DNA from 2 places in the Streptomyces sp. NPDC041122 genome. Region 2 is predicted to be linked to the other one. Evidence: riboswitches for the same ligand, from Rfam matches in the RefSeq annotation. Region 2 holds a riboswitch; the other holds the start of a gene.
What was found. A riboswitch is a leader RNA that binds a small molecule or an ion and turns the genes downstream of it on or off. The one in region 2 is predicted to bind cobalamin.

Region 1 (5,406 bases), on a different contig from region 2:
GCGTCGAGCCGGGCGCGCAGTTCGGCCACGACCTCGGCGACCACGTCGTGGTACACCGCCCGGCTGTTCATGTCGTGGCTGAACCCGCGCCAGTGCATCACCACGAAGGGAACGCCGCTCGCCGCCACGACGGGGAGCATCGCGGGGTCGGCGAGCCCTCCGCTGACATCGTTGACGAGGACCGCGCCCGCCGCGACCGCCCGCTCCGCGACCGTGGCACGCATGGTGTCGACGGAGACCGTGACGCCCTCGGCCACCAGGCCCCGGACCACGGGGACGACCCGTCGCAGCTCCTCGTCCTCATCGACCCGTGACGCGCCCGGGCGGGTCGACTCGCCGCCGACGTCGACCAGATCGGCGCCCTCGGCCATGAGGTCGAGCCCCCGCTTGCAGGCCGCGGGCGTGTCGAACCAGTGGCCGCCGTCGGAGAAGGAGTCCGGCGTCACGTTGACGACGCCCATGACAGCGCATCGACCCCAGTCGGGCAGTCCGTCGACCGTGTGACGGCCCGGGTGGCTGTGCATATGTGGTGTTCTCCGATGTGCCGGGGGAGGGGTGGGGCCGGGGCGCCGTCGACGCCGCGGCCCCACCTCCTCGGGGATCACGAGGCGGACAGTTCCTCGCGGACGGTCCTGGCCGCGGCGACCAGGTTCTCCAGGGAGGCACGGGTCTCGGGCCAGCCGCGGGTCTTGAGGCCGCAGTCCGGGTTCACCCAGAGCCGCTCGGCGGGGATCGCCTCAAGTCCCTTACGCAGCAGGGCCGCTGCTTCCTCGGTGCTCGGTACGCGCGGGGAGTGGATGTCGTACACGCCCGGGCCGGCCTCCCGCGGGTAGCCGTGGGCGGCGAGTTCGCGGGCGACCTGCATGTGGGAGCGGGCCGCCTCCAGGCTGATGACGTCGGCGTCCAGGTCATCGATGGCCTGCACGATGTCGCCGAACTCGGCGTAGCACATGTGCGTGTGGATCTGCGTGTCCGGCCGTACCCCGCTGGTGCTGAGGCGGAAGGACTCGGTGGCCCATGCCAGGTAGGCGGAGTGGTCGGCGGCGCGCAGCGGCAGCGTCTCGCGCAGGGCGGGCTCGTCGACCTGGATGACCGAAGTCCCGGCCGCCTCCAGGTCGTTGACCTCGTCGCGCAGGGCGAGCGCGACCTGGCGGGCGGTGTCGCCGAGTGGCTGGTCGTCACGGACGAAGGACCAGGCGAGCATGGTGACGGGGCCGGTGAGCATGCCCTTGACGGGGCGGCTGGTGAGCGACTGGGCGTACGTCGTCCAGCGCACCGTCATCGGCTCGGGCCGCGAGATGTCGCCGGCGAGGACCGGCGGGCGGACGTAGCGGGTGCCGTAGGACTGCACCCAGCCGTGCTGAGTGGCGAGGTAGCCGGTGAGCTGCTCGGCGAAGTACTGCACCATGTCGTTGCGTTCGGGCTCACCGTGCACCAGCACGTCGATGCCCGCCTTCTCCTGGAAGGACAGGACCTCGCGGATCTCGTTCCTGATGCGCTCCTCGTACCCGGCCGTGTCGATCCGCCCGGCCCGCAGGTCGGCGCGGGCGGTGCGCAGTTCGGTGGTCTGCGGGAAGGACCCGATGGTCGTCGTCGGGAGCAGCGGGAGACCGAGGGCTGCACGCTGGGCCGCCGCACGCTCCGCGTACGGCTGGGAGCGTCGGGCGTCGGCGTCCGTGACCGCGGCGGTACGGGCGCGGACGGCCGGGTCGCGGGTGATGGTGGAACCGGCGCGGGAGGCCAGGTCGGCGCGGTTCGCGGCGAGTTCGGCCGCGATGGCTTCGGTGCCCTGGGAGAGGCCGCGCGCCAGGACGGAGATCTCCCGCGTCTTCTGCCGGGCGAACGCCAGCCAGCGGGCGACCTGCGGGTCGATGTCCCGCTCCGCGGTGGCGTCCAGCGGGACGTGCAGGAGCGAGCAGGACGCGGCGACGTCCACGCGGTCGGCGAGCCCGAGGAGTGTGCCGAGGGTGGCGAGGGACCTCTCCAGGTCGTTGATCCAGATGTTGCGGCCGTTGACGACACCGGCGACCAGCCGCTTGCCGGTCAGTCCGCCGACGGCGGCGAGGTCGTCGAGGTTGGCGGCGGCCGTCTCGGTGAAGTCGAGGGCCAGGCCGTCGACGGGGGCCTTGGCCAGAATGCCGAGCGCGTCACCGAGACGACCGAAGTACGAGGCGACCAGGAGCTTGGGGCGGTCGGTGAGGGCGCCCAGGTCGCGGTAGGCGCGCTCGGCGGCGTTCAGCTCGGCCGGGGTGCGGTCCTGGACCAGGGCGGGCTCGTCCAGCTGGACCCACTCGGCGCCCGCCGCGCGCAGGTCCGCGAGCACCTCGGCGTAGACGGGCAGGAGCCGGTCGAGGAGCGTCAGCGGGTCGAAGTCGGCGGCCACACCCGGCGCGGGCTTGGCGAGCAGGAGGTACGTCACGGGGCCCACGAGGACGGGACGCGCCGTGTGCCCGATCGCGAGGGCTTCCGTCAGCTCGGCGACCTGCTTGGCGGAGTCGGCCCGGAACGCGGTGTCGGGCCCCAACTCGGGCACCAGGTAGTGGTAGTTGGTGTCGAACCACTTCGTCATCTCCAGCGGCGCCACGTCCTGCGTGCCGCGCGCCATCGCGAAGTAGCCGTCGAGGGCGTCGGCCTGTACGGCCGCGCGGTGCCGCTCGGGGACAGCGCCGACCATGACACTGGTGTCGAGAACGTGGTCGTAGTACGAGAAGTCACCGGTCGGCACCTCGTGGAGGCCGGCGTCGGCCAACTGCCGCCAGTTCGACCGGCGAAGGTCCGCCGCGGTCTCCCGGAGGGCGGCAGCGGTGACGCGGCCCTTCCAGTAGCCCTCGATGGCCTTCTTCAGCTCCCGGTTCCGGCCCTGGCGGGGGTAGCCGTACACGGTGGCTCGTGCTGCCGCGGCTGCGGGCTGCGCTGTCACGGAACTCTCCTTCGCGAGATGTGTCCTGGTTCTCCCGGAGACCGGACGGGGCGCGAAGGGACGACTGACCGGACGGACCACGCCGCGGTCGGATGCCGCGCGTGCCGCTCGATATGTACGCCGACCCGCCCACGAGGTCACCGAAAGCGCCGCACGTGATCGGTCACGTGCGGGCAACGGGCAGGTCTTCGGACTCGCGGGCACGTCACGTGTCGGCCGGACACGGGACACCTACTGGCCGTCGCTTCCCGGACCCGGTCGGGTCCAGTGCTGATGACGGCGGTCGTTCCCACTCACCGCTGCGGGGCAGTCCCGGATTCCCACCGGGTTCCCTCTTACGACGCATCCCGCCTGGCGGACGGGGCGAACCAGCTGCACCGCTCACCCTAGGCGCACGGAAACCGATCGCACACCCCGGCCCGCATTTCGACATGTGAAGCGGGTCACGAGCGTGACACCGGGTGTCATCTCGCTCCGGCACACGTGAGAGGAGTGCCGGGCGGATCACCACTCCGCCCCGCACCCCTCTCCCGCAGCAGCCGCGGGCCCCTCAGCCCGGCGGCGGACCCGGGCCCCTCAGCCCCGGTCGTAGGTGTGGAACCCGCCCCTGCTCGGCAGGTTCAAATCGCCGCGTGGTACGGCGTGTTGGGGGGGCGATGCACTCCCGCGCGGCGCGGGCTGCGACCACGACCGCCTCGCAGGCCACGGTCGTGTCCAGGCCGGTGACTCCCCAGCCATCACAGTCCCTCCGGACGGTGCACGAGATGGCGCGTGTAGGCGTCCGTGGTGAAGAAGGCGGGCAACTCCCGTGCCAGCGCGGTGCGTTCGAAGAGTCCCCGGACATCGTCGAGCGGCGCCCACGGGTACTCCGCGCCGAGGGAAGCCAGTTCGTCCTCCAGTACCTCCAGGACCCGCTCCCGGTCGACGACCCGGTGCCGCAGCCACTGCCAGATCTGTACCCGTGCGATCTCCGCCGTGGCGGCGTCCTCCATGAGCCCGTCGAGGGCGACGGCGCCCTGCCCGCGCAGCCAGGCGGCGAAGTAGCGCAGCGCCACCGCGACGTTCGTGCGCACGCCCTCCGGGGTGGGCCGGCCGCTGGTGCGCCGCACGGAAAGGAGCTGCTCCGGCCCCACCTCGACGTCGTCGCGGGTGCGGTCGAGCTGATGCGGCCGCGGTCCGAGGACACCGTCGAAGACATCCCGGCAGACGGGCACCAGAGCGGGGTGGGCGACCCGGGAGCCGTCGAAGCCGTCCTCGGCTTCACGCTCCTTGTCGAGTCGCACCTGGGCGAGGGCGGCCTGGTGTGCCTCGGCGTCCCTGCCGGGTACCTGGGCGGCCATTCCACCGATGGCGTGGGCACCGCGCCGGTGACAGGTGCGCACGAGGAGCTCGGTGTAGGCGCGCATGAAGGCTGCCGTCATGGTGACCTTGGCGCGGTCGGGCAGCAGGAAGTCGGTGCGGTGCCCGAAGGTCCTGATGAGGCTGAACAGGTAGTCCCAGCGTCCCGCGGTGAGACCGGAGCTGTGTTCGCGCAGCTCGTAGAGGATCTCCTCCATGGCGACGGCGGCCGTGACGGTCTCGATCAGGACGGTGGCCCGGATCGTGCCCCGGGGCATGCCGAGGAGTTCCTGGGCGAGCACGAACACGTCGTTCCACAGCCGTGCTTCACCCCGGCCCTCCAGCTTGGGCAGGTAGAAGTACGGACCGTGTCCGGCGTCGATCTGCCGCTGGGCGCAGTGGAAGAAGTAGAGCCCGAAGTCCACCAGCGAAGCCGGCACGGCGCGGCCGTCGATCCGCAGGTGCTCCTCGGTCAGATGCCAGCCGCGCGGACGGACGACGATGGTCGCGAGCCGCTCACCGAGCCGGTACCGCTTGCCCTTCGGAGTGGTGAAGTCGATGCGGCGCTCGATGGCGTCCAGGAGGTTCAGCTGCCCGCCGACGATGTTGTCGCAGGTGGGGGCGGTGGCGTCCTCGAAGTCCGCCATCCACACCTGAGCACCGGAGTTGAGCGCGTCGACCGTCATCGCCCGGTCCGGGGGGCCGGTGATCTCCGCGCGGCGGTCGGTCAGGCCGGGGGCGGGCGGCGCCACCCGCCAGGAGGCGTCCGCGCGGATGCGGGTGGTGGCGACGGAGAAGTCCAGGGGGGAGCCGGCGGCGAGCCTGGCCGCCACGCGTGCCCGCTCCCTGAGGAGGTCGGCGCGGCGCTCGGCGAAGGCGTCGGCGAGGCGGCCGACGAAGTCCAGGGCCGCCGGCGTGAGGATCTCGTCGTGACGGTGGCCCCCTGGCGTGCCGAGGAGCTGGATGCGGCTGGTGGGCGCGGAGACGGGCATGAGGCTCTCCTCAGCGGGAGCGGCCGGGGGCCGGACGGAGACGGTCGTCCGGCCCCCGGCCTGATCGCAGGGTGGGGCTGGATGGGGTGGGGAATGACGGGCCCCGCCGACAGGGCCCGGGCGCGGCCTAGTGGAACTGCTCGGTCTCCGTGGAGC
Region 2 (5,406 bases):
CTTGCCCTCGTACCAGGTCAGCGGCGCCCACAGGTTGGGCGTGAGCTCGCGCTTCGCCAGCTTCTCGCGGTCCTTCTCGCCGAAGCGGCCCTCGGCGATCTCCTTGCGGGAGCTGGTCACCGCACCGGTCCTGCGGTCCTTGAGCTGCAGGGCCACCCCGATGACGTTCTGCGGCTTCACGCCGTAGCCGTACTTCGGGTCCGCGAGGACCATGCGCACCAGGTCCTCGCTGGCCGCGCTGACCACGTACACCTCGACGCCGTGCGCGCGCAGCGTCTTGTAGAGCTGCTGCATGCCGCGCGAGAACTCCGGCGGCTTCACCTCGGTCTTCGTGACCTTCCCGGCCTCGAAGTACTCGGCGGGGATCGGCTTCTTGTACGCGAGGAGTTCGTCGACGTACCCCTTGAGCTCCTTCAGCGTGAAGCCGGAGAAGATCTGCGCGGCCCACGGGTAGCAGACCTGGTCGTCCACCTCGCACAGCCGGTTGTAGTAGCTGTAGAGGCTCTCCTTGTGACCGGCCGTGTCCTTGAAGGGGATGACCTTCAGGGACGGGTCCATGGTCTTGCGGGTCAGCACGCCCTTCATCTCCAGGAAGGGCAGCAGCGCCTCTTCGAGGTCGTTGCGGTACGTGGTGTTGTCCGCGTCGAAGACCGCGTACGCGCCCTTGTGGTCGTTCTCGGCGATGACCTCGCCCAGGCGCTTCGCCACGGGCTTCGGCCAGTGCGACAGCTCGCGGGCGGTGGCCGCCGAGGTGTCGGCGGCGCTCGCCTCGTCCGTCGGCCACAGGGCGCTGCCCGCGAGGACGGCGGCGGCCAGCGCGCCGATGGTGCCGATGAGGGCCGGCTTGCTCTTCGCCCGTACTGCCCGTGCGGCCTTCGCCGTCCGTACTGCCATGTCTCTACGTCCCTGCCGTTCCCTGAGAGCGGTGCGCGGCCCCGTCCGGAGCGGCGCGCAATGCTATGGGGCGCCACGCGTATTTCCCATGATCGAAGTCACCGTGTCCGGGCGGCATGCGGGAGATGAACGGGGGTAGGCACGAAGGATGCCGGAGCCGGGGCGGCGGCCGGAGCGAGGGACGGGCGCCGCGACCTTCCGGCGCCCGCGGCGCCCCCTACCGGCGTCCGCCGCGCATACTGAAACCATGGGCACCCGCGAGTTCGTCCGGGCCGCGCCGCGGCTCGACGGCATGGTCGTCTCGGCGGTCGGCTACCGCACCGCCGGGCAGCGCCCCGCCCTGCACCGCGGACTCCCGTCGCCCTACCTGACGGTGATCTTCTCCCTCGACGGCCCCATCGCCACCGGCGAATCCCCGGACCGGGCCACCGGCCCGGCGGCGGCGCGCACCGACATCGTGGTGGGCGGCCTGCACCAGAGCCCCGCCTACGTCGTCCAGCCCGAGCACGAGGCCGGCATCCAGCTCGCCGTGCACCCCCTCGCGGCCCGCGCGCTGCTCGGCGCGCCCGCCGCCGAGCTGGCCGGACAGCTCGTCGTCGCCGGCACCGACGTGTTCGGCGCCCGCGCGGGCGAGGTCCGCGAGCGGCTCTGCGAGCTGGACCGCTGGGCGGACCGCTTCGATCTCCTCTCCGGCTATCTGCGGCGCCTCGCGTCCACCGACCGCGCCACGGGATCCGTACGGCCCGAGGTGGCCGCGGCATGGGCGTGGCTGGCCCGGCACCGCGGCGCGGGTACGCTCGGCGGCCTCTCCCGGCACGTCGCGCTCAGCGAGCGCCGGCTGACCGCGCTGTTCCGCGCCGAGACCGGACTGAGCCCCAAGCAGGCCGCCCGCCTGATGCGCTTCCAGCACGCCAAGGCCGCCGTGACCAGGGCCGTCGCGGCGGGCGACCGGCCCGACCTCGCCCGGGTCGCGGCCGACACCGGCTATTACGACCACTCCCACCTGGTCCGTGACTTCCGGCAGTACACAGGGGCCAGCCCCACCCGCTGGCTGGCCGAAGAGTGCCGGAATATCCAAGCCGGGGCACACGGCGGAGGCGAAGAATCGAAGCCATGAACACCACACCGAAGACCCAGACGGAACAGCGATTCGACACCCCTGACACCCCTGACACCCCTGACACCACTGACACCCCTGACACCCGCGTGACCCCCGCACCCGCCATCTGGCCGGGCGTGCAGGCCGCGGACGCCCTCGCCCTGATCGACTTCCTCGTCGGCACCGTCGGCTTCCTGCGCACGGCCGTCTACGAGGACGAGGGCCGCGTCGCCCACGCCCAGCTCGACTGGCCCGAGGGCGGCGGCATCATGCTCGGCTCGTACGACCCGGAGTCCTCGGCCACCTGCGGAAAGCCGGGCGCCGCGGGCGCCTACATCGTCACCGCCGAGGTGGACGAGCTGTACCGGCGCCTCACCGCGGCGGGCGTGGAGATCACCAGCGAGATCGAGGACAAGCCCTACAGCAGCCGCGAGTTCGGCATCGCCGATCCGGAGGGCAACCGCTGGTCCTTCGGCACCTACCCCGGCGAGCCGCGGCCCGCGCCGACGGCCCGCCCGAGCGCGTGACGGGTGCGTGATAACTTGCGCAAGCCAGTCAAACCCACACCTGGGCCAGGGAATCCGGTGCGAATCCGGAACTGACGCGCAGCGGTGAGGGGGACGGGCGGGGCCACGGCCACTGGGCGTCTCAGGACGCCCGGGAAGGCGCCCCGCCCGGTCGATCCCGAGTCCGAAGACCTGCTGGCACCTCCGTCCGCGCACCGGGCGGCGGAGGTCGTGACGCAGGCCAGGCTCCGCGTATGAGCCGCGAGACCCGAAGGATCACGTGTCCTCGACAGCCCGTATATCCACGCCAGTCCGCATGTCCGCCCTCCTCTGCGCCTGCCTGCTCGCGCTCACCGCGTGCGGCGGCGGCTCGGCGGGCAAGCCGGCGGGCAAGGGCGCCGACGGCTATCCGGTCACGGTCACCTCCTGCGGCAAGAAGGCCGAGGTCACGGCGGCGCCGCGGCGGGCCGTCTCCCTCGACCAGGGCTCCACGGAGATCCTGCTCTCGCTCGGCCTCGCCGACCGGATGGCAGGCACCGGCACCTGGACCGACCCGGTCCTGAAGAACCTGGCGAAGGACGAGGCGAAGGTCGATCGGCTCGCCGACCGCTACCCCTCGCTGGAGAAGGTCCTCGACAAGGAGCCGGACTTCGTCAGCGCCTCCTTCCTCTACACCGTCGGCAAGGGCGGGGTCGCCGACCGCTCGAAGTTCACCGAGCTCGGCGTCCCCGTCTACGTCTCGCCCAGCGACTGCGCGGGCAAGGACAACGACGGCGCCGGCGACGGCAAGCGCGTGCAGACCCTCACCATGGACACGGTCTACGGCGAGGTGCGCGACCTCGCGAAGGTCTTCCACGTCGAGCGGCGCGGCGAGAAACTGATCGCCGACCTGAAGCGCCGCGTCACGAAGGCGACGAAGAACATCCGGGCGTCCGCGTCCGACACCCGCCTCATGTACTGGTTCGCCAACTCCGACGCCCCGTACCTGGCGGGCTGCTGCGGCGCCCCCGGCATCATCACCCGCGAACTCGGCGCGAAGAACGTCTTCGACGACACGCACGACGAGTGGCCGCAGATCAACTGGGAGACGGTCGCCGACCGCGACCCCGACGTCCTCGTCCTCGGCGACCTCACACGCAAGTCGCAGTCCGCGGAGAGCGCCGCGGCGAAGATCAGGTTCCTGGAGACCAACCCGGCGACGAAGAACCTCACCGCGGTGAAGAAGAAGCGGTACGTCCTGCTCAGCGGCCAGGCGATGAACCCCACGATCCGTACGGTCGACGGCATCGAACAAGTGGCGGCGGGGCTGCGGAAGTTCGGGCTCGCCAAGTGACGGAGAGCGGGACGGCGCCGGAAGCGGGTACGGGTACAGGTGTAGGTACGGGTACGGATCCGGGAGCCGTCCTGGACGACCCTTCCGGCGCCGCCCCCGGCCGCGTGCGCCTGGGGCTGCTCTGGGCGGCCGGCGTCGCCGCGCTGGTCCTCTCCGTATCCGTGGCCGTCACCATCGGCCCGGCCGACATCTCCGTGCCCGACGTGTGGTCGACCGTCGGCGCCCACCTCGGTCTCGGCGACACCCCGCTCACCCCGATCAGGGACGGCATCGTCTGGAACCTGCGGATGCCCCGCACCCTGCTCGCCGCGGTCTGCGGCGCGGGCCTCGCGGTCTGCGGAGCCGTCATGCAGTCCCTGCTCCGCAATCCGCTCGCCGACCCCTTCGTCCTCGGGGTCTCCTCCGGGGCGTCCACGGGAGCGGTCGCGGTCGTCGTCCTCGGCGTCGGCGGGGGAGCGGTGTCGGTCTCGGCGGGCGCCTTCGTGGGCGCGCTCTGCTCGTTCGCGCTGGTGCTGCTCCTGAGCCACACCCTGGGCGACACCACGGACCGGGTCGTCCTCTCCGGCGTCGCCGCGATGCAGCTCTTCTCCGCGCTGACCTCGTTCGTGATCCTCACCGCGGGCGACGCCGAGACCACGCGGGGCGTGCTGTTCTGGCTCCTCGGCTCGCTCAGCGGCATCGGCTGGACCGACGTGTGGCTGTGCGCCGCGGTGCTCGCGGTGACGCTGCTGGTCTGCCTCGCGCACGCCCGGACGCTCGACGCGTTCGCCTTCGGGCAGGAGGCGGCGGCGACGCTGGGCGTCCGGGTGGCCCGCACCCGGATCATCCTGCTCTGCACGACGGCACTGCTGACGGCGGCCCTGGTCAGCTCGGCGGGGGCCATCGGCTTCGTCGGCCTGGTCCTGCCGCACGCGGCCCGCGCCTTCGTCGGCTCCGGGCACGCCCGGCTGCTCCCGGTCACCGCGCTGGCCGGCGCGGTCTTCCTGGTCTGGGTGGACACGCTGGCCCGCACGGCCCTGGACCCGCAGGAGGTCCCGGTCGGCGTGGTGACGTCACTCATCGGCGTACCGGCGTTCGTGGCGGTGCTGTACCGGACGCGGAGGGTGTCGTGACGTACGACGTGGCGCGCACGGAAACGGCGGGCCTGCACACGGGGGTCCGCGCCGACCGCGTCAGCAGGGAGGCGGGCGGCCGCCTGGTGGTCGACGGCGTCAGCCTCGCCCCGCCCGACGGCGCCACCGTGGGGCTCCTCGGCCCCAACGGATCCGGCAAGTCCACGCTCCTGCGTATCCTCGCGGGCGTCCTCGCCCCGGCCTCCGGGGTGGTGACCCTGGACGGCCGCACCCTGGCCGACACGGGCCGCCGCGCGGTGGCGCGCCGGATCGCCGTGGTCGAGCAACACGCCACCACCCAGGTCGAGTTGACCGTACGGGACGTCGTACGCCTGGGCCGTATCCCGCACCGCCGCGCGTGGTCGGCGCCGACGCCCCACGACGAGCGAGCGGTGCGCGAGGCGCTGGCGCGCACGGGCCTCACCGAGCGCGCCGCGCAGGCCTGGCACACCCTGTCCGGCG

Region 1: it holds a riboswitch for cobalamin, as region 2 does, so the genes downstream of both, metE (5-methyltetrahydropteroyltriglutamate--homocysteine S-methyltransferase) here and ACZ6B8_RS00250 (ABC transporter substrate-binding protein) in region 2, are expected to answer to the same signal.

The regions. Positions count from the first base shown of each region.
Region 1 is NZ_JBVIYQ010000007.1:154,181-159,586, forward strand. It holds gene folP (dihydropteroate synthase) at 1-524, opposite strand, end outside; gene metE (5-methyltetrahydropteroyltriglutamate--homocysteine S-methyltransferase) at 602-2,920, opposite strand; cobalamin riboswitch at 3,083-3,309, opposite strand; gene aceB (malate synthase A) at 3,658-5,250, opposite strand; gene aceA (isocitrate lyase) at 5,378-5,406, opposite strand, start outside.
Region 2 is NZ_JBVIYQ010000001.1:55,511-60,916, reverse strand. It holds gene ACZ6B8_RS00265 (HAD family hydrolase) at 1-894, opposite strand, end outside; gene ACZ6B8_RS00260 (AraC family transcriptional regulator) at 1,142-2,011, shown strand; gene ACZ6B8_RS00255 (VOC family protein) at 2,008-2,520, shown strand; cobalamin riboswitch at 2,529-2,713, shown strand; gene ACZ6B8_RS00250 (ABC transporter substrate-binding protein) at 2,816-3,832, shown strand; gene ACZ6B8_RS00245 (FecCD family ABC transporter permease) at 3,904-4,944, shown strand; gene ACZ6B8_RS00240 (ABC transporter ATP-binding protein) at 4,941-5,406, shown strand, end outside.